Regions from separate parts of the Anoxybacillus ayderensis genome, predicted to be linked through region 1. Evidence: riboswitches for the same ligand, from Rfam matches in the RefSeq annotation. Region 1 holds a riboswitch; each other region holds the start of a gene.

Region 1 (10,413 bases):
AAGAACAGCTAATGAAAAAGAGCTTACATACGTTTATTGCAAGCAACGATTTAAATAAATTTCACATGTGGCTGAGAAATGAAGAAGAAGAAAAAGAGTTTGCGCTCATCGATGGCGAAGGAAAGAAAAAAATTGTGGAATTATCGTTTAAGCCAAACATTATTGAACATGTCGGGTTAATGATGGTGCGCGACATGACCGAGAAAAAAGAAATGGAAGAACAGTTGCGCAAGTCTGATACGTTAAACGTCGTCGGGCAACTAGCAGCAGGCATCGCTCATGAAATTCGCAACCCGATGACAGCGTTAAAAGGATTTATTCAACTATTGCAAGGAAGTATCGGCAATGATTGCGAACAATATGATATGTACTTCCACGTCATTATGTCAGAATTAAAGCGCATTGAGTCAATTATTACTGAATTTCTCGTGTTGGCGAAACCGCAAGCCATTCATTATGAACGAGGCGACGTGGTGAAAATTATGCAAGAAACGGTCGATTTATTAAGCGTGCAGGCGACGATGCATAACATTCAAATTGAAGCGACGTATGAACAAGTGCCGCTTATTTATTGCGAACCGAAGCAATTAAAACAAGTGTTTATTAACATATTAAAAAATGCGATTGAAGTGATGCCAAACGGCGGCACGATTACCGTTTCTGTTTCACGTGTCGAAGAAGGCATACGCATCGCCATCCGCGATGAAGGAAGCGGCATTCCGAAAGAGAAAATAAAAAAATTAGGGGAGCCGTTTTATACGACGAAAGAGCGTGGAACGGGGCTCGGCTTAATGGTCAGCTATAAAATTATTGAAGAACATGACGGGCGCATTGATGTCGAGAGCGAAGTAGGCGTTGGCACGACGTTTTATATTACCTTGCCAATTACTAATGACATGCATGAAAGAGATATAGTACAATAGACTTATATGTCAAGACAGCTAAAGAGGTGAATCGCATGTTATTTAAGCGCCTTCGTCCGTCATTAAACGAATTGCTTGAAAAAGGGACAGACTATTCGTTTCAAGGACGATTTATCGACACGTTATCATACAACCATTTTACGACTGAAGATTTCGCAAAGTTAAAACAAATTGATGAACTCATTTCACCGTACAAACAAGAGATGGTTCGTCTTTTTTATGAGGGGCTGAAACAAGTGCAGCCAGAAGCGGCAAATGCGGTGACTGAAGCGCGCATCGAAGCGTATATGAACGCCTTTTTTACGATGGAACGCAACCGCGCGTACGTCGATGAATCGCTTCGCTTTTTCCATTTGTTGCGCAAACAAAAAGTGAATGTCGGAAAATTGATCGTTGCCTTTAATCATTTGAATTTCTTTATTTTAACAACGTTGTTATCAAAAACCGCCCTTGCGCCGAAACGTTGTTTAACATTGATGGAAACGTTGCAGCGGGCGATTAATATTGAGCAACAGCTTCTCGTTGAAGTGTACACAGAAACGATGATGGAACAAATCGCAAGCGGAACAGAAATGTTGATGGAACAAAATGCGGAAATTATGTTTATTAAAGATTTACTGCAAGCGCTCGATCAACAAAATAGCGATGTACAAATGGTGACGGCGGCGACGGAAGAAATGACGACCGCCGTTTCGGAAGTGGCGCACGCGGCGACCGTCATCGCCGAAAAAACGACGACATCCGTTGAACAGGCGGAAAAAGGGCAACAAATGATGACGGAAGCGTTTGAAGAAATTATGGAAACGTCCGAACAGTTTACGAACATGGTTGATCGTTTTGAACATTTACAACAACATTTAAGCGCGATTGAAAAAGTGATGCAGCTTGTCAACGGCATTGCGGATCAAACGAATTTACTCGCGTTAAACGCTTCGATTGAAGCGGCACGTGCAGGGGAATACGGAAAAGGATTTTCCGTCGTTGCGGAAGAAATTCGGAAGCTTGCCGATCATACGGTACAATCGCTCGGCGAAGTGCAACGAAACGTCGGAGAGTTGCGGACGATTTCATCGGAAGTATCATCGGCCATTTATTCAACGTCATCGACGATTCGTCAAGCGGTTCGTCAAGCGCAAGAAGCGATGCCTTTATTAAACGAAATCGTATCAGCGATGGGCGACATTCAAGATAGTACAAATACGAATGCTGCGGTTGCTGAACAACAAGCGGCGGCTGTCGATGAAATCGCAAACCGAATGGCATCGATTGCCTCATTAACAGAATACGTTCGCGAGCTTGGTGAAAAAACAGGAAAGACGGTTCATGCGTTAAGCAAAGCGATCGACCGTTTCCGTTTACATTTAGTTAACGAAAACAATATTAAACTATCTGCGAAAGCGTTATTGCATTTAGCGAAAACGGATCACTTATTATGGAAATGGCGCATTTACAATATGATTGTCGGCTACGAAACCGTTCGTCCAGAAGATGTCGCTTCTCACCATCAATGCCGATTAGGAAAATGGTACTTTGATGAACAAACGAAAAAACAACTGAAAGGCACACCAGCGTATGAAAAGCTCGATGCCCCTCATGAACGTGTGCACGTCGCGGCGAAAAAAGCAGCGGAAGCGTACGCAAAAGGCGATATAAAAGGTGCCGAAGCGCAACTGCAAGAACTCGAACAAGCATCGACCGAAGTCATTCGTCTTATTGATGAACTAATGGAAAAAGTAGAAAAAGAACGGACGTTTGAAACCCACCTTGCGTAAGGTGGGTTACTTTTTTACAATATGGGACAACGCAAGTGCGAAAATTAAAATCGTTCCTTTTATTATATCTTGGGCGTAGTACGGCACGTTCATCATCGTCAGCCCGTTTAACAACACCCCGATTAAAATTGAACCAAGCAGCGTGCCGATGACGTTCGGTTTGCCTGCGCCAAAGACGGAAAAGCCGATAAAGGCGGCAGCGACGCCATCCATTAATAACGATGCCCCTGCCGATACTTGTCCGGTGCCGATGCGCGAAGCAAGAACAATGCCGCCTAAAGCAGCGAACAGTCCGCTAATCATATACGCAACCGTGCGGTAACGATCGACGGGAATGCCGGTGAGCCTTGCTGCTTCGCGATTTTCGCCCGTCATATAAAACAAGCGACCGAATTTCGTATACGTTAAAAAAAGATGAGCACAAACGATGACAAAAAGCATAAGCAACACAGAAAATGGGATGCCAAACAGCTCTCCTTGTCCGATAAATAAAAACGATGGAATAAATTTTCCCGGCGCCGTTCCGCCTTCTGGGAGCGGCATGTCGTTGTAAATCGAAAATCCTTTCGTATACGTCAATTGTACGCCGTTAATGATATACATGACCGCTAACGTCGCCAATAAATCGGGCAAGCGAAGGCGAATGATGAGAAAGGCGTTCAGCAATCCAACGAGCACGCCGAGAAGAAGCGGAACGATGAGCGCGACGAACAGCTCTTGGCGATGTAAAACGAGCGCGGAGGCGCTTGCGATTGTCGCTAAACTGACCGTTGAGCCGACCGATAAATCAAATCCATCGACAATTAATGAAAACGTAATGCCGATCGCAACGAGCGTGACGATCGAAATCGAACGTAAAATGTCGCTAAAGTTTGCATACGTAAAAAACGAATCGAGCGTGATGCTGAAAAAACTAATGACGACAACGATGGCGATGATCGTTCCGTATTTGTATAAAAACTTCATCTCATGTCACCTCCTGTTGTATCATGGACGAGCTGTTCGTATGTCGCTTCTTGGGCGTCTATTTTTTTGATGAAACGACCGTCGACCATGACGTAAATCGTATGTGCAATGCGAAGCAGCTCTTGAAACTCGTTCGTGAAATAAATGATCGCTTTTCCTTCTTCAGCAAGCGAGCGAATGATCGAAAATACTTCTTCTTTCGCGTGCACGTCAATGCCTTTTGTCGGCTCGTCAAAAAGAAATACGTCGCTGTTCGTTTGCAGCCATTTGCCGATGACGACTTTTTGTTGATTGCCGCCGCTTAAGTTTTTTGCCAAGGCGGCCGGCGAGGATGGACGAATATGTAACGATGAAATGAGCGATGTCGCGATCGTGCGCTCGCGTCGTTTATGAATCCATTGCCATTTCGAAATGTTCGACAATAGGCGCACCGTCAAATTTTTTTCTACCGTTTCGTTCATAAATAATCCTTGTTTTCGGCGCTCTTCTGGAATGAGACAAACGCCTGCTTCGATCGCATCTTTTGGCGATGTCCACGTTTGTTTTTTCCCGCGCACGATGCGTTCCCCTGTCGTGTTCACATGGGCGATGATGCTTTCTGCTAATTCTGTTTTTCCTGCGCCGACGATGCCGGCAATGCCGACAATTTCCCCGCGTCGTACAGCAAGGTCTACCGTCGTTTTCGTTTTTGGAATGTATAGTTGTTTCACTTCAAATATCGTTTCTTCACTTTTTTCCCGCGCAAAAGTGTTGCGCGTCTCCGGTTGCCGCCCGACCATATGGCGCACGATTTGTTCCGTCGGAAGCGATACATCACCTTCATATACAACTGTGCCGTCGCGCAAAATCGTCATCCGGTCGCAAATGCGTTTTACTTCGTGCAATTTATGCGAAATGTAAATAAACGACACGCCTTGTGCTTTTAATTGTTCAATCATCGCAAATAGCCGTTTCGTTTCTTCTTCGCTTAACGAGGCGGTCGGCTCGTCTAAAATAATGTAGCGAGCGGAAGAAGAAAGGACGCGAGCGAGTAAAATAAGCTGTTTTTCATGGAGCGAGCACGTTTGGACGGACGCATCAGGCGACACATGCGCCAAACCGACGCGCTCAAGAAGTTGTAACACAAACGCCCGCTTGTTCGTTTTTGAAAACAACATGTTCGGTTGTTCAACAATTTGTTCAGCGAGCACATTTTCATATACGGATAGGGCAGGGAATAACGCCGCATCCACTTCTTGCACGACATGTCCGATGCCCGCTCGCTTCGCATCTCGCGGGGAAGAAAACGTATACGACCGTCCGTCGATGTCAATCGCTCCGCTCGTTGCTTGCAGGTGACCAGCTAAAATGTTCATTAACGTGCTTTTTCCTGCGCCGTTCATACCTAAAAGGGCGTGAACTTCGCCCGGTTGGACATGGAAGTTCACGCCGTTTAATACGGTGACATCGCCAAACGAATGGACGATTTGTTTCATAGAAAGCCCGCTCATTGTTTTTTCACCTGTTGTTCGAGCGTTTTCATCCATGGAGAGACAGCGACGTTTGATTGTCCCCAGCCTGAAATGTAGTTGTGCAGTTCGCCCATCGACACTTGTTGATCTGGTAAGTCGGAACGTTTCACTAAATGCGGTTCAAGTGAATAAATGTTTGGCGTTTTTTCCCCTGCAATTTTTTGATACGCAAAGCGCACTTGCACGCGTCCGACTTCCGCTGGATCGGTTGCTGTCGTTGCGACCCATGGGCTATTCGGTTGTTGAATCATTTGTAAATCTTCATCGCTTAAGTCGATGCCGTACACTTTAATTTCTGTTCGACCTGCTTGTTGAATGGCGCGCGTTGCTCCTTTGGCGAACTCGTCCCACGTCGCAAACACCGCATCAATATCGCCTTTGTTCGGATATTTTTTCAAAATTGCTTCCATTTGCGTTTGTGTATCTAAAGCGGTGTTTGCGCTCGCTGTACCGAATTTTGCGACTTCTTTTATGTTCGGATATCGTTTTTGAAACGCTTCGTAAATGACGTGGCGCCGTTCCATCGGCGTAAAGCCGCCGACCCAAATCGTGACGATTTCGCCTTCACCGTTTAAATCTTCCGCTAACGTTTTTAACGTTTTCCATGCTAAGCTGTAATCGTCTTGGTCAATGACAGTGACACTCGGAATGTTTAAATCATTATCAAACGCGACGACGTGAATGCCTTTTGCTAGCGCTTTTTCCACAGGGGCTTTTAGCGCATCCGCCCGTCCATGGTCTAATAAAATCGCATCGACGTTTTGGTTAATCGCCGTTTCGACGTACGATGCCATTTTCGTTAAATCGTTATCCGCGTTATAAATTTGCACGTCGCCGCCAAATTTTGCGACTTGTTCTTTCACACCTGCGATATATTGCGATGAAAAGGTGCCGATCGACATTTGCATAATAGCGGCAATTTTAATCGGTTTGTTTAGTGCGGCTGGAATGTCCGCTCCTGTTGTTTCATTCGTTTGTTTCGTTTCTTCTTTCGGTTGTTGTGCCGGTTTAGAAACGGCATCTTGTTCGTTCGTGCATCCGGCTAATAGCGCCAAAAGAAGCACGAAGGCAAGCCATACATTTCTCATGCGAATACCTCCTCAAATAATGTCGGCAGTTTTGTTGCGTAATCGCCAAAAATGATGCCTTTTTCGGTAATAATGCCGGTAATGAGTTCATGCGGTGTGACGTCAAAGGCAGGGTTGTAGACGTTCACATTCGGTGCGATACGCACGCCGCCGATATGCGTCACTTCTTCTTTAGCGCGTTCTTCAATCGGAATGTCGTCGCCTGTTTTCGTCTGTAAGTCGATCGTTGAGAGCGGGGCGGCGACGTAAAATGGGATGTTGAACGCTTTTGCTAAAATGGCTAGACCGAACGTGCCGATTTTGTTTGCTGTGTCGCCGTTTGCGGCGATGCGATCCGCGCCGACGATGACAGCGGAAATGCGTTTTGCTTTCATCGTTTGCGCGGCCATGTTGTCGGTAATAAGCGTCACATCGACGCCGGCTTGTGAAAGCTCCCAAGCGGTGAGCCGTGCCCCTTGCAAGACAGGTCGCGTTTCACACGCATACGCATGAAGCGTCATTCCTTTTTCTTTCGCTAAATGAAACGGAGCAAGCGCCGTTCCGTAGCGCGCCGTCGCAATCGCCCCGGCATTGCAAATCGTCATGATGCGATCGCCGTCTTGAAAAAGGGAAAGGGCATGTTCGCCGATGCGGCGGCATACGTCTTCATCTTCTACTTGAATGCAAATCGCTTCATGAATGAGCGTCGTTTTCGCTTCGTTGACGGATTTTGCTTGCGCGACGCTTTTCATAAGCCGATCAAGCGCCCAAAATAAGTTGACAGCGGTCGGACGCGAGCTAGCTAAATAGTCGCGGTCGCGCTTTAACTCGGCATGAAATTGCGCTAAGTCGTCTGTCTCATACGATTTTGCCGCAAGCGCTAAGCCGTAGGCGGCAGTCGTGCCGATTGCCGGCGCCCCGCGCACTTTTAACGTCACGATCGCATCCCATACGTCTTTTATGTTTTTTAATTCCAAATATTCCGTCTTATGAGGCAACGCTTGTTGGTTTAAAATTGTGATATGTGTATCGTGCCATTGTACAGATTTCATTGTCTTCCTCCTAGCTGTTCACATGTACCGTTTGTTGCACAAGTTGTTTGATCGCCTGAATCGGCAATTGTTCACGCTGTACGATCAGCGCACGTCCGAGGCGAAGCGCGTGACGTTTCACATCAAGTCGGCGCTCAAGCGGCAATTCGTCAACGTCTGCGACATGGGCTAAACCGATCGTTCGGCGAATGACTTCACAGCCAGCAAATCCAATCGCTTCGATCTTTGCATCGTGAAGCACGTCTTGAAGCACGCCAGAAATTTGCGCATACGGTTCATCGCTTTCACGCCAAAGTTCAGAAAATGTGCGAACAAACACGTCCCACGTTTTTTCGATATGATGAAAGAGCGGTTCGCGGTCACGTTCATCGCGAGCGAGAGCGTTTAACAGCAAATTAGCGAAAAATTGCCCAAGATCAAAGCCGATCGGACCGTAAAATGCAAATTCTGGGTCGATCACTTTCGTTTCATCATCGCTTGCAAAAATGCTTCCCGTATGTAAATCGCCATGAAGCAAGACGTCCGCTTTCGTTAAAAAGAGCCGTTTCAGTTTTGCGGTTTCGCATTTTAACACGTCATCTTGCCAAAGTTGCTCGACATCTGCGCGAAGTTCCGCTTCAAAGTTATTTGTGTCATGGTCAAAAAACGGGTCGGTCAATACGAGATCTTCTGTAATTTTACAAAGTTCAGGGTTTGTAAATTGTTGTGCGAGTTTCTTTTTTTGTTGTTGGTTCATGCCGAAATCAGACGTGTAAAACGCCGTTTTTGCGATAAATTCACCGATATGTTCCGAAAGTTTTGGAAACGTTTTTCCTTCGATCAGCCCGCGACGAGCAATTTGTAAATGTGATAAATCTTCCATCACCGTAATTGCTAAAGACTCATCAGAATAGTATACTTTCGGAACGTATTGAGGGACGTAGCTTGCGAATGTGCGCAACGCTTGGCTTTCGATCGTCGCTCGTTTTAACGTAAGCGGCCAGCTTTCGCCGACGACTTTCGCATACGGCAACGCTTGTTTGATGATGATGCTGTCGTTTGTGCGCTCGTTGACGATGCGAAACACGAGATTTAAGTTGCCATCGCCAATTTCTTGGCATGAAAGAAGCGCATCTTTCCCAAAAAGCCCTAACCGAACAGCAAGGGCGATCGCTTTTTGTTCTGTTAACGGTTCGTACATATGGATTCCTCCCTTAGCATAAATAAAAAACCTCTTTCGCTGAACGAAAGAGGTTTGAAGTTTGCTTCGCACCTCTTATCTCTCAGCCTATTGCTGCAAGAATTAGCACCGTGCGTTACCGCCGGTTGCCGGGCTTCATCGGGCTCGTCCCTCCACCTGCTCTTGATAAGAGTGTTTATCGTTATTTGAATGTTTTTAACAGTGAAAAAGTTTCGTGAATTCGCTTGATTCGAATCATACATCGCTTTATGCTCGTTTGTCAATCCTTTTTTTCAAAAATTTTATACACGTCTGGGCGACGATCAGCAAAAATCGGGATGCGCCCGCGCACATGTTGCACTTCACTTATGTCAATATTCGCCGAAATGATCGCTTCTTGTTCGTCCCCTTCAGCAAGAACATTTCCCCACGGATCGATGATCATCGAATGGCCAGCAAATGTGTTGTTCGGATCTTTTCCTGCGCGGTTGCAAGCGACGACGTAACATTGGTTTTCAATCGCTCTCGCCATTAACAACGTGCGCCAATGATGAAGGCGAGCGAGCGGCCACTCCGCGACGACAAATAGCACTTCGGCCCCGTGTAATGTATGAGCGCGAATCCATTCTGGAAAACGAATGTCATAACAAATGACGCCTGCGCACGTCGTGTGAGCAAGCTCGAATACACCTAACGTTTCGCCAGCTTGCAAATACGTATGTTCATCCATCAATTTGAACAAATGAAGTTTACTATATTCGCTGACGACATGACCATGTCGGTCGACGACATACATCGTATTCGTCATTTGTTTGTCCGTTTTTTTTGCTACCGATCCGCCGACAATATGCACATCGTACGTGCGCGCAAGCGAGGAAAGAAACGTTTTTGTATCTTCGCCGTTTTCGTCGGCGATGTCCGTTAATCTCGTTAAATCGTAGCCTGTCGTCCATAGTTCTGGCAAAACGACGACGTCGACGTCACGCGCCATTTGTTCCATGTAGCGCACGATCGTTTGTTTGTTTTTTTCAGGCGCTCCAAACGCAATGTCCATTTGTATGCAAGCAATGTTCATTTCATTCACCTCGAAAAATTTTCTTTACATTTTGATTTTTACGATATATGATACATGACTAGAATTTCAACCTTTTTGTGAAGTAGGTGTGCGAAAAATGAAAACATTTCCGCAATCGAACTTGTTACAACAACTACCGAAGCAATTTTTTGCTTCGCTCGTTCAAAAAGTGAATGCGGTCATTGCTGAAGGGCATGACGTCATTAATCTTGGGCAAGGAAATCCGGATCAGCCGACCCCTGCTCATATTGTAAACGCGATGCAACAGGCGGTAGCAAAGCCAGCGTATCATAAATATTCACCGTTTCGCGGGTATTCGTTTTTGAAAGAAGCCGTAGCGACGTTTTACAAACGGGAGTATGGGGTAACGGTTGATCCCGAAAAAGAAGTCGCCATTTTATTTGGTGGGAAAGCCGGGCTCGTTGAAATGCCGCTTTGTTTATTGAACCCCGGCGATGTCGTGCTCGTTCCCGATCCCGGTTATCCGGACTATTGGTCGGGCGTTGTGCTCGCGCGGGCGCGCATGGAAATGATGCCGCTGCGAGCGGAAAACGACTTTTTGCCCGATTATGAGGAGTTAAACGAAGACGTTGTCCGCGAAGCAAAACTCATGTTTTTAAACTATCCGAACAACCCGACAGGTGCGACAGCAACGGAATCGTTTTTTAAAAAAACCGTTTCGTTTGCTGAAACATACGGCATTGCCGTCGTACACGATTTTGCGTACGGGGCGATTGGTTTTGATGGGAAAAAGCCAATCAGCTTTTTACAAGTCGAAGGGGCGAAAGATGTCGGCATTGAAATTTATACGTTTTCGAAAACGTACAATATGGCAGGATGGCGCATCGGCTTTGCGGTCGGAAACGAAAGCATGATTGAAGCGATCAA
Region 2 (10,413 bases), on a different contig from region 1:
AGAGCTGTGAAGCCCCTATAACTGTAATAAATGGTAGAGAAGCGAGCAGTACGCGTTTAATATGGCGAATAGAAAGACGATAAAAAACGATCATTGTGATCGGATAAAGCGATAATGGAACGAGTTCAATAAATGCATATGTGTGAAACGAAGCAACGACAAGAATGTATGTAAACGTTATAATGAGCATGCTTAACGGATGAACATCATGTCGTCGCTTTTTCATATTTGACATATGTGCATGGATCACGCTTCTTTTCTCCATTTTTTCATGATGTATGGTACGAGCATTGCTATTGCAACGATAAATACACCGACGATGCCAGAAACGCTTGTGCCGATGTCTAACCAACCGATCGAAGCGCCCCCATTTTTCAAATTGTAATCAGGCAACAAAGCGAGCGATTGTTGGAGACGTTCTAGTGCGGTGTGGAGTGCTGTTGTTGCATGTAGTTCCTCCGTACCTGCCGTGCGAAAAATAGACCATTCTAATCCATCTGGTTTGGACGAAGCGATGGATGAAAACATGCCACCGATGAGAAGCGCAAGCAAACCGAGTGTCCCGATGAGACGATTTGTCGGTGTATTTGTTGTTGTTGAAAGTTCTGGCTTTGCTTTCATCACAAATGAGATGACAGCCGCTGTAGCCATTCCTTCTACAATACCAATCGCCAAATGAATCGGTTGCATAAATAAAGCGAACGTCGTAAATGGTAATTCGACTTTTCTGGATAACAACGTTTGAACGACGACGCTAAATGCCCCGAGTTGCAATCCAACGACGGCAGCGATGATGGAAGCAAACCAGATGTTTGTTCGGCGAATGAGTCGTCTGTAAAGTGGATATGCGATAAAACATGTGTAAAAGCCGAGATTGAACACGTTGCATCCGAATGCTAACAGTCCGCCATCTGCAAAAAAGAGTGCCTGAATAAATAAAACGACGGCTAACGTTAAAAACGCTGCATAAGGACCTAGCAAAGCGGCAAGTAACAATCCGCCACCTAAATGTCCGCTCGACCCTGTACCAGGAATGGTAAAGTTAATCATTTGCGCTGCAAATACAAATGCTCCAAGCACCCCCATCAGCGGCAGTTTTTTTTCATCTGCTTCCATGTTTATTTTTTTTAATGAGTAGCTTGCTACACCCGCCGTAGCCCCCCACATCGCCATTCCTACTGCAGGTGAAATAAGTGCATCTGCCATATGCATAAAAATATCCCCCCTTACACCTTATTATAGGGGAGATATGTTATGGAAAGCTATTTCATTTTTTCTCTAAGTTTGCTTATTATATAATTTTTCGTCTTTTCGTCATAAACACCATTTTTATTTCCGCCTGAAAACATAAGGTTCACTCGTTTCACGGCATCTAACGTTTTTTTGCCAAATACTCCGTCTTCTGCTCCGCATTTAAAATTGATCATATTTAGCGCTTGTTGTAAGATGCGAACGTCTTCGCCGCGATCGCCATATCGCAATACTTTATTTGGAAGCTTACTGATCAGTTGTTCGACTATGTTTTGTTGTTTCGGTGTTTGATTGGATGGTTGTGATGGGGTTTTCACTTCTTCTTTTTTTACTAGTTTTTCAATGATTATTTGTTGCCCGGGCTGTAATGCTCTTGGATCCACGTTTGGATTTAGGCGCAATAACGTTTTTACACTTACCCCTGTTTTTTGACTAATGGCCCATAGCGTATCTCCTCGTTCGACGGTATACAGTTTGACTTCTTCTTTCATTTCGACGTTTTCGTTTTCAGCTAATACTTGCGCATAGTTAAAACAAGGGCATTGTTTCCATTCGTATCCTTTTAGCTCATTATGTCCTTTCACATCTTTATAGTTCGGCAAGATGTTTACCAGCGTTTTATATAACGTTCTCAATGATTGTTTTTGTTCATCCGTCGGTTGTTGTGTGCGAAAATCGCCTGTTAAACAAATGCCGATGCAGTAACTGTTATGGTTGCCGACATGGTAGCTAATCGTTTCTAAGTCGTTGCAAAAATGAATCGTTCCGTCTTGTTCAATGACAAAATGGTATCCGATGCCTGGCCATCCTTTACTTACATGATAATTGGCGAACGCAAATGCCGAGCCTGTTTTCGTTAAACTATGATGAATAATAATGTGCGTTTTTTGTTCAAGTGTTGTTTTTTTATACGATTGGCCAGAGCGAGTGGGAAGAAGATGGCGTATATCTTTTAATTGAGGAATCGCAAATAGTTCATTCATTTTTAGCCTCCTTTTCTTTATTTCTATGTACTACTATATGTTTCATTGAATGAAATGGTTTGTACGAACATATGAAAAATGAAAAAGCTGCCGAAAACAGGCAGCCTTTTCATTTATGCGATCGGTCCCCCGAATTGTTCAATGCGTGGATCAACGTTTGTGAATTTTTTAAAGTTTTCACGGAACTTCGCCGCAAGTTCTTTTGCTTTTTGTTCATATGCTTCTTGATCTGCCCATGTGCTTTTTGGTTGCAATACTTCATCAGGTACACCTGGGACGTGAAGCGGAATATGCAGACCGAAAATTGGGTCTTGAACGGTTTCTACGTTGTTTAATTCGCCTTCCAACGCAGCTTTGACCATTGCGCGCGTATAAGACAGTTTCATCCGTTCACCAACACCGTATCCGCCTCCTGTCCAACCGGTGTTGACTAAAAATACTTGCACGCCATGAGCGTCAATTTTTTGTCCGAGCATGTCTGCATAGCGTGTTGCAGGAAGCGGTAAAAACGGTGAGCCAAAGCAAGTAGAAAACGTTGCTTCAGGTGCAGTAATTCCGCGCTCTGTGCCCGCTAACTTGCTTGTATAGCCGCTTAAGAAATGATACATTGCTTGTTCTTTTGTTAATTTGCTAATTGGAGGCAATACACCAAACGCATCGGCCGTTAAAAAGACGATCGTATGCGGATGACCTGCAACGCTCGGTTGGACGATATTGTCCATTGCTTCAAGCGGGTATGCTGCGCGCGTATTTTCGGTTAACGTCGCATCGTCATAGTTTGGTATGCGCGTGTCTGGATCAATCATGACGTTTTCTAATACGGAACCGAAGCGAATCGCATCGAAAATTTGCGGCTCTTTTTCGCGTGATAAGTTAATGCATTTCGCATAACATCCGCCCTCAATGTTGAACACGCCGTTATTTGACCAACCGTGTTCGTCATCGCCAATTAGGCGACGGTTTGGGTCAGCAGAAAGCGTTGTCTTTCCTGTGCCCGATAAACCGAAAAAGAGCGCCACATCTCCTTCTTGACCTACGTTTGCTGAACAATGCATCGGAAAGATTCCTTGTTCTGGCAATAAAAAGTTCATGACCGAGAAAATCGATTTTTTCATTTCCCCTGCATATTCTGTTCCACCAATCAGCACGGTACGACGTTCAAATGAGATGATAATAAACGTTTCTGAACGCGTGCCGTCAACAGCTGGATCCGCTTTAAATGTCGGTGCAGAAATGACCGTAAATTGTGGTTCATGCGTTTGTAATTCTTCCGTTGTTGGACGAATAAACAATTGATGGGCAAATAAGTTATGCCAAGCAAATTCATTGACAACTTGAATTGGCAAACGATAAGCTGGATCCGCGCCTGCAAAGCCGTTGAATACAAATATTTCTTCTTTCGTCATTAAATAATCGATCACTTTATTGTACAGTTTATCAAATACTTCTTCAGAAATTGGTTGATTGACAGTTCCCCAATCAATTTTATGTTTCACAGACGGTTCTTCCACAATATATTTATCTTTTGGAGAACGACCTGTATATTTCCCAGTTGTTGCACAAACTGCTCCTGATGAAGTGAGAACGCCTTCTTTGCGAGTTAATACTTTTTCTACTAATCGTGGTACAGATAAGTTATGAAAAACCCCATCCCTTTGTAAGAGTGTTGATAATTTGTTCGTCAATTCAATGGAATTCATCGGACAAAACCTACCTTTGTTTGATTTATCTTTATGTAAAAAGTATAACACATTTTGATAAATAGTCCATACTAATTCGTGTATTTTTCTTGAATTTATTTTCAAGATCATTACAGTAGAAAAAACGTTGACTCGCTTCATACAGATGTGATATGATGCTGAGATGAACGGATACTCTTATCCCGAGTTGGTGGAGGGAGACAGGCCCGATGAAGCCCAGCAACCGTCACATACGTGAAAAGGTGCTAACCTGTGGCAAGGGGACGCCCTTGAACGATAAGAGTGAAAGGCGCAGACAAATGCAAAAACCTTTCCTCTAAGGGAAAGGTTTTTTTCACGATAGACCATAATAAGAGGGATGAGTACCGTATCATTTTTCATTATACTGAGGAGGAATGTTTGAATGCCTAAACGTCGTCTGTTTACATCTGAATCTGTAACGGAAGGGCATCCGGATAAAATTTGTGACCAAATTTCCGATGCGATTTTAGATGCGATTTTAGCGAATGATCCGAATGCCCGTGTCGCGTGCGAAACGAGCGTAACAACAGGACTTGTTTTAGTGAGTGGAGAAATTACAACATCTACATATGTAGATATTCCGAAAATTGTTCGTGAAACAATTCGTGAAATTGGCTATACGCGTGCAAAATACGGCTTTGATGCAGATACGTGCGCAGTATTGACGTCAATTGATGAACAGTCACCAGATATCGCAATGGGTGTTGACAAAGCGTTAGAAGCTCGCGAAGGACAAATGACAGATGAAGAAATCGAAGCGATCGGTGCAGGTGACCAAGGATTAATGTTTGGCTTCGCGTGCAACGAAACGAAAGAACTTATGCCGCTACCAATTTCTCTAGCACACAAACTTGCACGCCGTTTAGCGGAAGTGCGTAAAGAAGACATTTTACCGTACTTACGTCCAGACGGAAAAACGCAAGTGACAGTCGAGTACGATGAAAACGGCAAACCTGTACGTATCGATACGATCGTTGTTTCTACACAACATCATCCAGAAATTACACAAGATCAAATTGTACGCAACATTAAAGAGCATGTCATTCAACCTGTCGTTCCGGCAGAATTGATCGATGAAAACACAAAATATTTTATCAACCCAACAGGACGTTTCGTCATCGGTGGTCCACAAGGTGACGCAGGGTTGACGGGACGTAAAATTATCGTTGACACATACGGTGGTTATGCACGTCACGGCGGCGGGGCATTCTCAGGAAAAGACCCAACGAAAGTAGACCGCTCAGCAGCCTATGCGGCGCGTTACGTAGCGAAAAACATTGTCGCGGCAGGTCTTGCAGATAAATGTGAAGTGCAGTTAGCATATGCGATCGGTGTTGCAAAACCTGTATCGATTTCAATTGATACGTTCGGCACGGGCAAAGTATCTGAAGATGTATTAATTGAAGTGGTGCGCAACAACTTTGACCTTCGTCCGGCGGGCATTATTAAAATGCTTGATCTTCGTCGCCCGATTTACAAACAAACAGCTGCTTACGGTCACTTTGGTCGCACAGATATTGATCTTCCTTGGGAACGTACAGATAAAGCAGAAGTGTTAAAACAACAAGCGTTACAGTTGGCGAAGTAAGAAAGGAGAGAGAGTTACGGAATGTAGCTCTCTCTTTTTTCACAAGTATGTTCTTTTGCAGTTGTTTGATGATCATGGGACAGGGAAAAGCGATAGTAGCTAAAAATGTTGGACATTATGGTTTGGCATGCTGTTTACTCAGAAGGAAAGTGAATCGCCCCTTGCTCGCTCTTACGCGTAATGAGAGAAACGTTTGTGCACCACTTGTTCATAATGAGAAAGAAGTTCGATGAATATGTTATTCCAGTCTTTTGTTTTTGCATATTCTCGACCACATTTCCCCATTTGCTTTCTTTTTTGTTCATCTTTCAATAAGTATTCAATTGCTTCTTTCCAAGTGTTTAAATCATCAGGAGAGCGTAATAATCCTGTTTGTTGTTCAGTGACGATAGTTGTAACCCCACCGCGATTTGCACAAACAACAGGAGTGCCCGATGCAAATGACTCTAACACAACATTCCCAAACGTTTCTGTAGGAGATGGAAATGCAAATATATGTGCAGCGGCGTATGCTTCTGCGAGCGCTTCCCCATTTAAAAAACCAGTAAACGTGACGTTTTTCGAAGCTTTTTGTTTTAACTGCTCTTTTAACGGCCCATCCCCGACGATCACCCAACGAATAGAAGGCGACATTTGTTTGGCAAGTTCAATAAGTAGATCGACATTTTTTTCTTTCGCTAAGCGACCGACGTATAAAATGATATGGCGTTCTGTAATGTGATATGTTTTTCGGAACGATTCGTTATTTTCGCGTGGATAAAATGTTGAGCAATCAACACCGCGCGACCAAATGTGCAAGTTTGTAAAGCCACGTTGTTGCAAGTGATTTAGCGTTTCTTCGGAAGGGACAAAAATTTTTTCCGCTGAGCGATGAAACCAGTGCATATAGCGCCAAAACCAAGGGGATAAAAAATCGAGGTTGTAGTAGTGCAAATATTGGTCAAAATGAGTGTGATATGAGGCAACGAAAGGGATATTCATTTTTTTTGCATAATGCAAGCCACATAAGCCGATATTAAATGGAGTAGCGATATGGATAAGCGTTGGTTGAAATTGCTCTAGTTGTTGGCGTATCGTCATCATGTTCGGGATGGCTAAGCGACATTCAGGATAAAGAAAAAAACGAAAGCTTTTAAAATGATAAATAAAATTTGTTGAAAAATCATCTTTCCGCGTTTCCGGAGCGAAAACGCGGAAGTCAATTCCACGAGATTCTAAGAAGCCGGCCCATCTCTTTAATGTTCGGGCGACGCCATTCACTTCAGGGGCAAACGTGTCAGTAAATAAAGCAACTTTCATGACGATTCCTCCCTTATAAAATCACAGAAAATGAAGCGACGCCAAACAACGTACCGAGCATACCGCCTGCGAGCACATCAGAAGGATAATGAAGCCCTAAATAAATGCGCGAGATCGCGACACTACACGCGATGGGCAAGAGAAAAACCGTTAATGCCGGGGCGTATAGTAAAAATGGAACAACGACAGAAAATATTGCGGTTGTATGTCCGGATGGAAACGAATGATCAGTTAACGGATTTTTTGTTACTTTCGTGTTATGAAGTGAAATATACGGTCGTTTGCGTGGGTACATTTTTTTCATGACTGCGACAGGAATATGGCTAAGTGCTAATGCGATGGCACTGGCGATAGCAGCATCCCGCCATTCGTCACGCAACAGCCAAACAGCTAGCATGACAGCCGTAATTGAACATGTCGCTCCGCCAGCGTGTGTAATGGAACGAAAATATGCGTTAAGCCACTTGCGATCAAAATAACGATTAATGCTGTAAAACAACTTGCATTCCCAATCGTACCATTTTCGCAACATAAGCAAATCCCCCTGAACTTATGATAAAATATATATGTTAAGTCAATAATAAAGCAATGTAAAAATACCACGCTTATTTATCGCGTGGTTTGTTTAATTGAAGCGATTTATAATATTGACCTTTTTCAACATATTCGCGGCGAATTCGTGCCATTTCACGCTCATCTTCTTCGGTTAATTCTCGGATTACTTTTGCCGGACGTCCGAATGCAAGTGTGCGAGGAGGGATTTTTTTCCCTTGAGGCACAAGACTGCCAGCACCGATAAAAGCTCCTTCACCAATTTCAGCACCGTCTAAAACGATAGAGCCCATACCGATGAGAGCGCCTTTTCTTATAATGGCACTATGCAAAATGACTTGATGGCCAACGGTGACATCATCTTCAATGATGAGTGGGTTGTTTGGACTTTGGTGAAGGACGGAGTTGTCTTGAATGTTTACACGGTTGCCGATGATCGTTGGGGCGACATCTCCGCGAATGACGGTGTTAAACCAAACGCTCGTTTCCTCTCCAATGGTTACATCACCTGTAATAGTGACGTAATCGGCGATGAAAGCGGAAGGTGCAATGTTTGGCGTATGTTCTTTATATGGATAAATCATTTGGCTCGTCCCTTTCGTTTCATTTTGTTATATTTAGTGTACAAATTTTTCGTTTATTCGTAAATAACAAGGAGGGGTGTATATGTGGAAATGGGAAGGAGAAAACGCAAAAGGTACCATTGTCATCGTTCACGGTGCTGCTGAACATCATGGTCGGTATAAATGGCTCATTGAAATGTTTCGTATGCACGGTTTTCATGTTGTTGCAGGGGATTTACCAGGGCAAGGGACGACATCGCGTAGCCGACGAGGACATATTGATTCATTTGACGAATATATAGAGGCGGTGGCAAGCTGGGTGCATGAAGCGAGCGTGTACGAACAGCCCATTTTTTTACTCGGCCACAGCATGGGAGGGCTTGTCGTCATTCGCACATTGCAAGAAAAGCGACTGCCTGTCCGCGGTGTCATTTTATCGTCCCCATGTTTAGGGCTCGTTCATTATCCGTCGAAAGCGCTTGAGATCGCCTCACGCATTTTAAACGTCATTCATCCAAAAAAACGGTTTCCATCGGGGCTAACGGTAGAGATGGCGACTCGAAATGAAGAAGTGCGCGAGATGGATAAAAACGATTCATTATATGTGACGAAAGTGTCTGTTCGTTGGTATCGCGAGTTAGTGAAAGCGATTCGCATCGCTCATGAAAAAATTGCACAATTACCAGATGTTCCGATGCTTGTCATGCAGGCGGGGGATGACAAAATTGTCGATAAAAGTGCAGTGAAATCATGGTTTGATCAGTTGATGGTTAGTGAAAAAGTGTATAAAGAATGGCCAAAACTATATCATGAAATTTTTAACGAACTTGAACGAGAACAAGTATTTTTGTATGCCCATACGTTTTTAACGTTGCAACTGCAAAGAGGTGAGCTTATTGAGCGTTCCAACAAATCCTTTTAGTTTAATGCGAGCTGTATATCGTCGCGTTTTTCCGCTCGTTCATCGCGAATTAGCCATTTGGAAAAAAAGAGCGGAGGCTATTCCAAACGAGGAATTGCGCAAACAAGCGTTAGCAAGCATCGCGACAAAAACGTTTCATTGCGAAGGAGGAGCGATTTTGTCGTTGCTGGCTGGAAAAGAGATGGAGCGATGCATTCGTTTTATCGTTGCTTATCAAACAATTAGCGATTACTTAGATAATTTATGCGATCGAAGCACATCGCTCGATCCGACTGATTTTCGTGCACTGCACGATTCGATGATGCATGCATTAACTGTCGGGGCAAAAAAAGAAGCATATTATCGCTATCGTGCGGAACAAGATGATGGTGGTTATTTGCATGCCCTTGTCGATACGTGCCAACAGGTGCTAGCAGAAGTTCGGCATTATCATATCATCGCCCCGTTTTTACATGAACTTGCATCATATTATTGCGACTTACAAGTACATAAACATGTGAAAAAAGAAGAACGCATTCCGCGTTTGAAGCAATGGTTTGCCCAACATGAAGCATTGTTGCCGAAAATGGAATGGTATGAATTTTCCGCTTGTTCTGGGTCAACGCTCGGTATTTTTTGTTTAGTCGCTTATGCTTGTACCGATTCGTTTGATCAACGTCTTGCTGAACGGGTACGAAATAGCTATTTCCCGTACGTGCAAGGGCTGCACATTTTACTTGATTATTTGATTGATCAAGAAGAAGATCGGCAAGGTGGAGATTTAAATTTTTGTTTTTATTATCCGAATGAAGAAACGTTATTCGCTCGTTTATGTCATTTCGTTGAAGAAGCAGATCGGCATATCGCACAGTTGCCACATCGCGAATTTCATCGTTTTATTCATCGGGGGTTGCTCGGGCTATATTTATCGGACGAAAAAGTGCACGAGCAAGACGCGATTCGTAAGCTGGCAAAACAATTGTTGCGTTCAGGTGGCGTAACATCTCATTTCTTTTATTGGAACGGGCGAATGTATCGAAAATGGCAAAAATGGATGTATGCGTGAAGAAAACGGGTGTATAATGGAAGAAAAGAAGAGAGGGATGAATATGTCGTTACCTCGCTTTTCACACGTCACGTATGAACAATATTTAATTATGCGTCAACATAGTGATGAAAGATTAGAATATATTGATGGCGTCGTTTATATGACACCTTCACCTAGCATCCAGCATCAACTCGTATCAAGCAATCTTCATACAATATTCGGGAATTATTTGAAAGGAAAGACATGTAAAGTATTTGCCGCTCCCACAGACATTGAGCTAGTGAGTGAAACATGTTCTGAAAGAAAGCTCGTCATTCCTGATTTAAGCATTATTTGTGATCAAACGGGATTTACAGACACAAAATATGTCGGAGTTCCGACGTTAATTGTTGAAATACTCAGTCCTTCGAATCAAGCGCACGATTTAGTGACGAAGTTTAATTTATATATGGAATATGGTGTAAAAGAATATTGGATTGTTAATCCGATGAAACAAGCCGTGACCGT
Region 3 (10,413 bases), on a different contig from region 1:
TTTCGCACCAGCATCTTGATGTTGCCCTTTGCCAGCAATCGCGATCGAAAGGGTCAATCCACGTGCACCTTCTCCTTTTAAAACGACCGCTGGATATTTCATCGTTAATTTCGATCCAATGTTTCCATCGATCCATTCCATCGTTGCGTTTTCTTCACAAACCGCGCGCTTTGTCACAAGGTTAAAGACGTTGTTCGCCCAGTTTTGAATCGTCGTATAACGGCAATACGCGCCTTTTTTCACGATAATTTCAACGACTGCACTATGAAGCGAGTTTGTCGTATATACAGGCGCCGTACAGCCTTCGACGTAATGAACATGCGCTCCTTCATCGACAATAATTAACGTCCGTTCAAATTGTCCCATATTTTCAGAGTTAATACGGAAATACGCTTGCAACGGCGTATCAACTTTTACACCTTTTGGAACGTAAATGAATGAGCCACCCGACCAAACGGCTGAGTTTAGCGCCGCAAATTTATTATCTGTCGGCGGAACGACTTTTGCCCAATGCTCGCGGAACAAATCTTCATTTTCTTTTAGCGCCGAGTCTGTATCTTTAAAAATGACACCTAATTTTTCTAGATCTTCTTTCATGTTATGGTATACAACTTCCGATTCGTATTGTGCAGATACCCCAGCTAAATATTTTTGTTCCGCCTCTGGAATACCGAGTTTATCAAACGTTGCTTTAATTTCTTCAGGCACTTCATCCCATGAACGTCCAGATTTTTCTGATGGTTTAACGTAATACGTAATTTCATCAAAATCTAAACTCGATAAATCGCCACCCCATTGTGGCATCGGCATGCTGTAAAAAATATCTAACGCTTTTAAACGAAATTCAAGCATCCATTGTGGTTCATTTTTCATTCGCGAAATTTCTTCTACAATTTCGCGTGTTAATCCGCGCTCAGCGCGGAAAACAGATACGTCTTTATCGGCGAAACCGTACTTATATTCACCGATTTCTGGCATTTTTTTTGCCATTCCGTTCGCCTCCTTTTTTATGACTATCCTTGTTGCCCGTGCAACCCTTTCTCCATCGCTTTCCAAGCTAACGTTGCACATTTAATGCGTGCAGGAAATTTGGATACACCTTGAAGCGCTTCAATATCTCCTAAATCGATTGAATCGTCATAATCTTTCCCTTGCATCATGTCGGAAAAAATCGTTGATAACTTCAACGCTTCTTCAATCGTTTTCCCTTTAATCGCCTCTGTCATCATCGATGCAGATGACATCGAAATAGAACAACCTTCTCCTTCAAATTTCGCATCGACAATTTTTCCGTCTTCTACTTTTAACGTTAAATGAATACGGTCGCCACACGTCGGGTTGTTCATGTTTATATCGACGTGTTCCCCTTCTAATACCCCGCGATTTCGCGGGTTTTTATAATGGTCCATAATCACTTGCCGATACAACGTATCTAAATGGCTATTAAAAGACATAGCTGAAATACTCCTTTGTTTTCTTTAATGCTGAAACGAGTGCGTCAATTTCTTCTTCTGTATTGTATAAATAAAAGCTTGCCCGTGCAGTTGCTGTCACGTTTAGCCATTTCATAAGCGGCTGCGCACAATGATGACCAGCACGAACAGCAATGCCTTCCGCATCTAAAACCGTCGCTACATCATGCGGATGCACATCTTCAATATTGAATGTCACAAGGCCTGCCCGTTCTTTCGGACCGTAAATCGTTAATCCTTCAATCGTCGCAAGCTGTTCAAGCGCATATTGCGCCAGCTTATGTTCATGGGCTGCAATATTGTCTAAGCCGATTTCCTCTAAAAAGTCAATAGCTGCGCCTAACCCGATCGCTCCAGCGATAATTGGTGTGCCGCCTTCAAACTTCCACGGAAGCTCTTTCCACGTCGACTCATAAAGGCCGACAAAATCAATCATTTCCCCACCAAACTCAACAGGTTCCATTTGCTCAAGTAAACGTTTTTTGCCGTATAATACACCGATACCTGTCGGGCCGCACATTTTATGGCCTGAAAAGGCATAAAAATCGCAATCGATGTCTTGCACGTTTACTTTCATATGCGGTGTGCTTTGCGCTCCATCAACAACAACAACCGCACCGTGCTTATGAGCAATTTGGGCAATTTCTTTTACTGGGTTGATTGTACCGAGCACGTTGGATACGTGCATGACAGCTACAATTTTCGTATTCGGTGTCACCGCTTGTTCGACATCTTCTAATCGAATTGTACCATCTGGTTGTAGCGGGATGTATTTTAACGTTGCCCCTGTTTGTTTCGCAACTTGTTGCCAAGGGATAATGTTGCTATGGTGTTCCATGTACGTAATAACGATTTCATCGCCTTCACCCACGTTTGCTCGACCGTAGCTTGCCGCCACTAAGTTAATCGCTGTTGTCGTCCCGCGTGTAAAAATAATTTCTTCCGTTGAGGCAGCACCGATGAAGCGGCGCACTTTTTCGCGCGCCCCTTCATAGGCATCCGTCGCCTTTGTGCCAAGCGTATGCACACCGCGATGAACGTTCGAATTGTATTGGCGATAATAATTGTCAATCGCTTCAATAACCGGCAACGGCTTTTGCGATGTTGCCGCGCTATCTAAATAAACGAGCGGTTTGCCATTGACTTGTTGATCTAAAATCGGGAATAGTTGACGAAGTTCTTTTACGTTCATCACTTAACTTTCCTTTCGATCACTTCAATTAATTGTTTTTTCACACGCTCAATTGGGATTTCATTAACAACCGGCGCTAAAAAGCCGTGAATAATTAATCGCTCTGCTTCCGTTTTTGGAATACCGCGACTCATTAAATAGTATAATTGCGTTGGGTCAACGCGACCGACAGATGCCGCATGGCCTGCTGTCACGTCATCTTCGTCAATTAATAAAATCGGATTCGCATCTCCGCGTCCTTTTGGACTTAACATAAGTACACGCGATTCTTGTTCCGCATTCGATTTCGATGCCCCGTGCTCAATTTTACCAATGCCGTTAAAAATCGATGTCGCTTCATCTTTAACAACGCCGTGTTTTAAAATGTAGCCTTCTGTATGTTTTCCGTAATGAATGACGCTCGTCGTAAAGTTTTGCACTTGCTCACCGCGACTCACAACGACTGTCTTCGTATCGCCGACTGATCCATCACCGATTAAGCGAGTAATATTTTCTGAGATCGTGTTTCCGTCGTTCATTAAACCGAGCGCCCATTCGATGCGCGCATGACGCCCTGTCACACCGCGACGGTTGACATAGACAGTCGTTCCCTTTGCCAAATTGTCTACCGCACCGAAAAACACTTGCGCATCATCTCGCGCAAACACTTCTGTAATGATGTTGACGATCGCTTCCGAACGTTCACATGTTGAAATGTAGTTTTCCACATACGTTACTTTACTGCCCACATCCGCAACAATAATGACGTGATTAAACAACGCTTCCGCTTTTTCATGCACGTATACCGCTTGCAACGGCACGTCAATTTGTACATGCTTCGGCACGTATACAAACACCCCGCCGTTTACAAGGGCAGCATGAAGCGCTGTCAAACGATGCTCATTTACTTTCACACCGTCCATAAAATATTTTTGCACAAGATCACTATGCTCGCGAACAGCTGTCGCTAAATCAGTAAAAATGACGCCTTTTTCTTTCAACTCATCCGCAAGCGATACGTACGCACATGTATGGTCGCGTTGCACATATACGTTTTTTTGTTGTTCATCGATATCAATAAGCACTTTCACTTGCTCTGGCAGCTCTTCTAAAGAAGAAAGCGGAGCGCTTTCAACGAGATGAGTAGAAAATTGTGTAAAGTTCCAACGATCGATTTTCGTTTTATCTGGCTTCGGTAAAGGAAGTTGTTCCGCTTGCGCAAGAGCTTGTAAGCGAACGTTTAAAAGCCAGTCCGGTTCTCCACGCCCTTCGGAAAAAGAGCGCACATACTGTTGGTCGAATGGTAGTTTCGTCTCAATCATCATAAATCCTCCTAACGCTTACGCTTCTTGCTCAACGACTTCATCTTCAATGCCTAACTCTTTTTTAATCCAGTCATATCCTTCAGCTTCAAGACGTTGCGCCAATTCTGGACCGCCTGATTTCACGATGCGTCCTTGCATCATAACATGCACATAATCTGGTGTGATGTAGTTTAATAGGCGCTGATAGTGGGTAATAATTAAACAGCCAAATTCGCTGTTGCGCATTTCATTTACACCTTTTGCAACAACTTTTAATGCATCGATGTCAAGACCTGAGTCAATTTCGTCTAAAATTGCAATTTTCGGCTGCAACATCATTAATTGCAAAATTTCATTCCGCTTTTTCTCTCCACCTGAGAATCCTTCGTTTAAATAACGATGCGCCATATCTGGATTCATTTCTAAAAACGCCATTTTTTCATCTAATTGACGAATAAATTTCATTAATGAAATTTCATTTCCTTCTCCACGACGTGCGTTAATGGCTGAACGAAGGAAGTCAGCGTTTGTCACACCGCTAATTTCGCTCGGATATTGCATCGCTAAAAAAAGACCTGCGCGAGCCCGTTCGTCTACTTCCATTTCTAATACGTCTTGCCCATCTAATGTAATGCTTCCTTTTGTTACTTCATATTTTGGATGGCCCATGATTGCGGCAGATAATGTCGACTTTCCCGTTCCGTTTGGTCCCATGATGGCATGAAACTCGCCACCTTTAATTTCAAGGTTGACCCCTTTTAAAATTTCTTTTCCATCAATTGCAACGTGAAGATCTTTAATCGTTAATGTTGCCATAAAAAAATACCTCCAGTTTCGCTTATGTTCATAAAAACGTAATTCTCATTTTATTCTCATTACAATTTTATAACAGATGAAAAGTATTAGCAACCTTATTGCAAGCATTTTGATACTTTTTTGTTTAGAAAGTTTGTTTACTTTATCACATATGTAAAAAAGGATAGGAGAGCCCTATCCTTTTAGTGCATGCGAGTGAATTCATCGATACATTGGCGAACGAGCGTGACTGCTTGGCTCATTGTCGCCCCCCCAGCTAACGCAGCAGCAACCGCACATGCTTCAAATATTTGTTCTTCTGTCGCTCCTTCGTCGATGCATCCTTTCGTATGATAAATCGTACAATATTCATCTTGTTTAGCAACACTAATGCCTAATGCGATCAATTGCTTTTCTTTTTTCGACAACGCCCCTTGCGCAAAACACGCCTCTGTAAACGCATTAAACGTTTGCCCAACCTTCGGCATTTGTTGTGTAAACGTTCCTAGCCCTTGTTTATATTCGTGTAAAAATTGTTCCATCGACATAATCACTCCTCCTTCCTTTTTATCATGTGTCGTTTTCCGAAAAATATAAAAGGATGCCCGAATGGACATCCTTATTTTGTCGCTGGAATGACTGCACCGTTATACTTTTCTAAAATGAAGTCTTGAATGTCTTTTGATTGCAACACTTCAACGAGCGTTTGAATTTCTTTACGTGTTTCGTCACCTTTACGAACCGCAATAATGTTAACATATGGATTGTTTTCTGGTGACTCTACCGCAATTGGATCTTTCGCTGGATCTAAGCCAGCATCTAACGCATAGTTAGCGTTAATTAATACCGCATCTCCCTCGTCATTTTTATATACTTGAGGAAGTAAACCAGCTTCGACATCTGCTTCAAACACTAAGTTTTTCGGATTTTCAACGATATCATCAACTGTCGCTTTCGTTTTATCAACACCATCTTTTAATTTAATTAAACCTTTTTCTTCAAGCATCGATAAAATGCGACCGTGGTCTGCAACAGAGTTGCTCATAATAATTTTTGCCCCGTTTGGTAGTTCTTCAAGGCTTTTATATTTTTTAGAGTATACGCCGATTGGTTCAATATGAATACCGCCAGCGTTAACAAAATCATAACCATGTTCTTTCATTTGTGCTTCTAAGTAAGGAATGTGTTGGAAATAGTTTGCATCTAACTCTTTATCAGCTAACGCTTTATTCGGCAATACATAATCTTGGAACGTCACGATTTCCAATTCAATCCCTTTTTCTTTTAAAATCGGTTTTGCTCGCTCTAAAATTTCCGCATGTGGTACGTTTGATGCACCAACGACAAGTTTATTCGTTTTTTCTTCCGCACTTTCGCTTTTTCCGCAAGCAGCAAGCGCTAAAACAACAATTGCAGCAACAAGTAAAGAGATCCATTTCTTCATTTGTTTCTTCCTCCTTTTTATCGTTTATCTATTTTAGAAGTGACAAAGTCACCAATAAACTGAATAATAAAGACAATCACTAAAATGAGCACTGTTGCAACAAATGTAACATCGTTATTGTTGCGTTGAAACCCTTCTAAATACGCTAAATTTCCGAGCCCTCCAGCGCCAACAACTCCTGCCATCGCTGTATATCCAACGAGCGCAATCGCCGTCACTGTAATTCCAGATACAAGTGCAGGAAGCGCTTCTGGAAGGAGCACTTTCCAAATAATTGTCGATGTCGTCGCACCCATCGCTTTTGCGGCTTCAATGACACCTTTATCGATTTCACGAAGCGCAATTTCTACCATGCGCGCATAAAACGGTGCGGCACCGATAATGAGTGCTGGCAACGCAGCGTTTGCTCCAAGAATCGTGCCAACGACAAGTTTTGTAAACGGAATAAGCAAAATAATTAAAATAATAAACGGAATCGAGCGGAAAATGTTGACGAACGACGCAATAGCACCGTTAACGAAACGATTTTCCCATATGTTTCCCTTAGACGTTAAAAACAGCAATAAACCAAGTAAAATGCCAAGTACAAACGTCGCTACAACAGAAACAGCGGTCATATACAATGTTTCCATTGTCGCTGCCCATATTTTATCCCAAACGACGTTCGGGAATAGTTCATTCCACATTCGCCAACACCTCCACTTCCACTTCTTGCTGGCGAATAAAAGCGAGCGCTCGCTCAACTTCTTCATTCGCACCGTCTAAATGAATGAATAGCACCCCATATGAACCGTGATGCGTTTGCGAAATTTTCCCTTGCAAAATATTCACATTCAAATCGAATTGGCGAATAAGTTGCGTGATGAGCGGTTGCTCAGCCGCTTCGCCGACGAATGTAAGTTGAACAACTTTGCCGTTCGGATATCGTTCAAGAAGATGCAACATCGCTTCTTTCGTTTCCTCCGGCTCCGTCACTTGTTGGACGAATCGTTTCGTAATCGGTTGCTCTGGCTTACGGAATACATGAAGCACTTCGCCCATTTCAACAATTTTTCCGTTTTCCATGACCGCTACGCGATCGCAAATTTTACGAATGACATGCATTTCGTGTGTAATTAACACGATCGTTAAACCGAGACGTTTATTAATATCGACGAGCAAATCTAAAATCGAATCGGTTGTTTGTGGGTCAAGGGCCGACGTCGCTTCATCACATAGCAACACTTTCGGGTTGTTCGCTAACGCACGCGCAATGCCGACGCGCTGTTTTTGCCCTCCGCTCAATTGCGACGGATATGCATTTTCTCTTCCTTGCAAGCCGACGAGTTGAATGAGCTCATCGACACGCTTCATCCGTTCCTCTTTCGGCACACCGGCAATTTCTAACGGGAAAGCAATATTTTCACGCACCGTTCGCGACCAAAGTAAGTTGAAATGTTGGAAAATCATCCCGATTTGCTGACGAGCTTGTCGTAATTGTTTCCCACTAATTTTCCCCATATCTTTTCCATCGACAATGACTTCACCGCTTGTCGGCTTTTCTAGTCCATTTAACAATCGAATAAGCGAACTTTTTCCCGCTCCGCTATAACCGATGATGCCGAAAATTTCTCCTTCTGCAATATGCAAGTTTACATGATCGACCGCAGTCACATTTCCGCTTGCTGCTTTGTATACTTTCGTTACATTTGATAAAGTAATCACGTCGCTGTCACCTTCCTTCCATGAAAAAAGCCTTTCTGTTCAAGAGAACAGAAAGGCGTTATCGTCCATTCTGTCTCTTATCTCTCAAAGCAAACGCTTTGTGTGAATTGGCACCATTTCAGCAGCGCTGACGGTTGCCGGGTTTCATCGGGCACATCCCTCCACCTCTCTTGATAAGAGCGCTTTTAAACGCTTTATTCAGTTAACGTTTTAATGTATTCAAGAATGATGTTGAACTACGAATGTGAGTATATCATCGAAAGAAGGACGATGTCAATAAAAATTATTATATAAAAAATTGGAAGATGTTTCCCTTAACGTCCTTACATTGCACGTCGATTCAAGTGTCGAATCATTTCTTGAAGTTTATGTGATAAATGATGTAGCTCCTTCGAAGTATCGCTCAATTGTTGAGTGAAAACGGCCTGTTGATGCATTTCGCCAGCAAAAGTGGTCATCGAACTAGCCGTTCGTTTTGCGATCGCTTGAACAGCACGAGAGGCATCTACGACTTGTTCGCTGCTTGAACTTAATTGCTCTGTGGCAGCTGAAATCGACTCAATTTGATCCGAGACGCGCGCGACTTCTTGAATAATTTCGTAAAACGAGGCTCCTGTTTCAGCTAAAACACTCGTTCCAGAATAAATTTCTTGCGTGCTTTCATTCATCGCTTTCACCGCTCGTTCCATCTTTACTAAAATATCTTCAATTAATCCAGCGATCGTGCTTGCCGCTTCACTTGATTGTTCAGCTAGCTTTCGCACTTCCTCCGATACAACGGCAAACCCTTTCCCATGCTCTCCTGCTCTCGCTGCTTCAATCGCTGCGTTTAAAGCTAATAAATTGGTTTGTGCAGCAATTTGAGAAATAAGCTCTACAATTTGATGAATCTCTTTCGATTTATTTTCAAGCTCTTGGACAAGTTGCACCGATATTTGCTGTTTTTCAGAAATTTTCTTCATTTGATAAGTAGAACCTTCCATTTTCTCTTTTCCCTTTTGCGATAAATGACTAATGTGCTGCGATGCATGTACCGTTTCGTCTAAAGACGAAGCAATGGACTGGAGTGCGCGAGACATTTCATCAATCGTTAAGCTAATGCGTTCAATATATGCTTGCTGTTGATTCGTTTCACTAGAAATACGATCGATATCCTCCGACACGCATTCAATACGGTGAGCAGCTTCTTCTGTACGTTTCAACATTTGTCCAGCAGACTCATTCAAGTCGACAGATGTGCGCGTCACCCCATCGATAATCGTACGCAACTCATGTACCGTATACGCAAAAGCGTTGGCTAGTTCCCCAATTTCATCCGATCGATTTACTTCAAACGTTACATCAAACTTTCCTTCACGTAATTGATAAACGCTTTTTGTTAGCTGCTTCAATGGTTTAACGAGGTATAACGTTAAAAGGAAAACCATTAGTATAACAACCAATAGCATACTAATAGTCAAAAACAACATCTTTTTTTCGTTCTCTTTCATCAGTTCATAAATACTCGTTGCATCAAAATCCGCTCCTAACACCCCTACGATTTCCCCTGATTCGTCGATAAGAGGAACGTAAGCAGATACAAGCGCACCGTACGTTTCCGAATAGCTTAACTCCCCCACTTGGGGCGTTTTCGTTTCAAACGCTTTAATTAACATAGGAAAATCGTTTATTTCTACTTCCACTTCTCCGAGATCAGCAAAATCTTCTCCTTCTGAACCATCGACGACATAATAATACTCGTACCCATCCTCCACTGTACGCCGATTCATCGTATATAAGTACTTCAAATTGTTCATCTCTCTCATACTGCTAAAAATCGCACGTAATTCATGGTAGTAGTCATTCTTTCCCGTTTCAGGGCGAATGGTTTTATATTGATCCATATCTATAAGTTTGGCAGCGTTCTCCACGATATGTCTTGCTTGAGTTCCGACAGATTGAACGACAAATTGATCAGCTGAACGGTAAACGAGAAAACCTAGCAAAAGACCACAGACTAAAAAAATGAAAGAAAAACTAACAATCATTTTCGTTTGTAAACTTTTTAACTTAAACATTGTATCCCTCCGGACGTTAAACATAGACAATTTACATTGTATGTCAAATTTCTCGAAATGTAATTAAAATTTTTCATATGTTGATAGAAAAAATAAAAAGAGGAAGTAGACGAATTTCTCCGACTACCTCCTCTTTTTTACACTTTCGAATACATCGACCGAACGCCTGTCGCCGCTTCGATCGCTTGTTCTAAGTCTTCGATTAAATCATCCACATTTTCGATGCCGACCGATAAACGAATCATATCTTCTGTTACACCAGATGCTTGTAAATCTTCTGTGCTTAGTTGTTGATGCGTTGTGCTTGCCGGATGAATAATTAAACTTTTTGCATCGCCAACGTTTGCCACATGCGACCAAAGCTTCACATTGTTAATAAGTGCAGCTCCTGCTTCCCTTCCCCCTTGAATGCCAAAAACGACGACTGCTCCTGCCCCTTTTGGCATATATTTTTTCGCTAGCTCTT

Evidence for each region. A riboswitch is a leader RNA that binds a small molecule or an ion and turns the genes downstream of it on or off. The one in region 1 is predicted to bind S-adenosylmethionine.
Region 2: another riboswitch for S-adenosylmethionine. It lies ahead of metK (methionine adenosyltransferase); the one in region 1 lies ahead of mtnK (S-methyl-5-thioribose kinase).
Region 3: another riboswitch for S-adenosylmethionine. It lies ahead of HNR63_RS01895 (methionine ABC transporter ATP-binding protein); the one in region 1 lies ahead of mtnK (S-methyl-5-thioribose kinase).

The regions. Positions count from the first base shown of each region.
Region 1 is NZ_JACDUV010000002.1:281,551-291,963, forward strand. It holds gene HNR63_RS03775 (PAS domain-containing sensor histidine kinase) at 1-923, shown strand, start outside; gene HNR63_RS03780 (methyl-accepting chemotaxis protein) at 959-2,695, shown strand; gene HNR63_RS03785 (ABC transporter permease) at 2,702-3,661, opposite strand; gene HNR63_RS03790 (sugar ABC transporter ATP-binding protein) at 3,658-5,151, opposite strand; gene HNR63_RS03795 (sugar ABC transporter substrate-binding protein) at 5,148-6,260, opposite strand; gene mtnA (S-methyl-5-thioribose-1-phosphate isomerase) at 6,257-7,291, opposite strand; gene mtnK (S-methyl-5-thioribose kinase) at 7,302-8,471, opposite strand; SAM riboswitch class I at 8,544-8,643, opposite strand; gene HNR63_RS03810 (carbon-nitrogen family hydrolase) at 8,731-9,525, opposite strand; gene HNR63_RS03815 (pyridoxal phosphate-dependent aminotransferase) at 9,623-10,413, shown strand, end outside.
Region 2 is NZ_JACDUV010000004.1:39,216-49,628, forward strand. It holds gene HNR63_RS06870 (energy-coupling factor transporter transmembrane component T family protein) at 1-250, opposite strand, end outside; gene HNR63_RS06875 (energy-coupling factor ABC transporter permease) at 247-1,212, opposite strand; gene HNR63_RS06880 (N-acetylmuramoyl-L-alanine amidase) at 1,263-2,234, opposite strand; gene pckA (phosphoenolpyruvate carboxykinase (ATP)) at 2,348-3,934, opposite strand; SAM riboswitch class I at 4,109-4,217, shown strand; gene metK (methionine adenosyltransferase) at 4,338-5,543, shown strand; gene HNR63_RS06895 (glycosyltransferase family 4 protein) at 5,715-6,842, opposite strand; gene HNR63_RS06900 (phosphatase PAP2 family protein) at 6,856-7,374, opposite strand; gene HNR63_RS06905 (gamma carbonic anhydrase) at 7,448-7,978, opposite strand; gene HNR63_RS06910 (alpha/beta hydrolase) at 8,061-8,879, shown strand; gene HNR63_RS06915 (tetraprenyl-beta-curcumene synthase family protein) at 8,854-9,924, shown strand; gene HNR63_RS06920 (Uma2 family endonuclease) at 9,968-10,413, shown strand, end outside.
Region 3 is NZ_JACDUV010000001.1:372,769-383,181, reverse strand. It holds gene sufB (Fe-S cluster assembly protein SufB) at 1-990, opposite strand, end outside; gene sufU (Fe-S cluster assembly sulfur transfer protein SufU) at 1,014-1,454, opposite strand; gene HNR63_RS01925 (cysteine desulfurase) at 1,444-2,664, opposite strand; gene sufD (Fe-S cluster assembly protein SufD) at 2,664-3,968, opposite strand; gene sufC (Fe-S cluster assembly ATPase SufC) at 3,984-4,763, opposite strand; gene HNR63_RS01910 (carboxymuconolactone decarboxylase family protein) at 4,946-5,290, opposite strand; gene HNR63_RS01905 (MetQ/NlpA family ABC transporter substrate-binding protein) at 5,362-6,186, opposite strand; gene HNR63_RS01900 (methionine ABC transporter permease) at 6,204-6,872, opposite strand; gene HNR63_RS01895 (methionine ABC transporter ATP-binding protein) at 6,862-7,890, opposite strand; SAM riboswitch class I at 7,965-8,070, opposite strand; gene HNR63_RS01890 (methyl-accepting chemotaxis protein) at 8,214-9,947, opposite strand; gene HNR63_RS01885 (O-acetylhomoserine aminocarboxypropyltransferase/cysteine synthase family protein) at 10,085-10,413, opposite strand, start outside.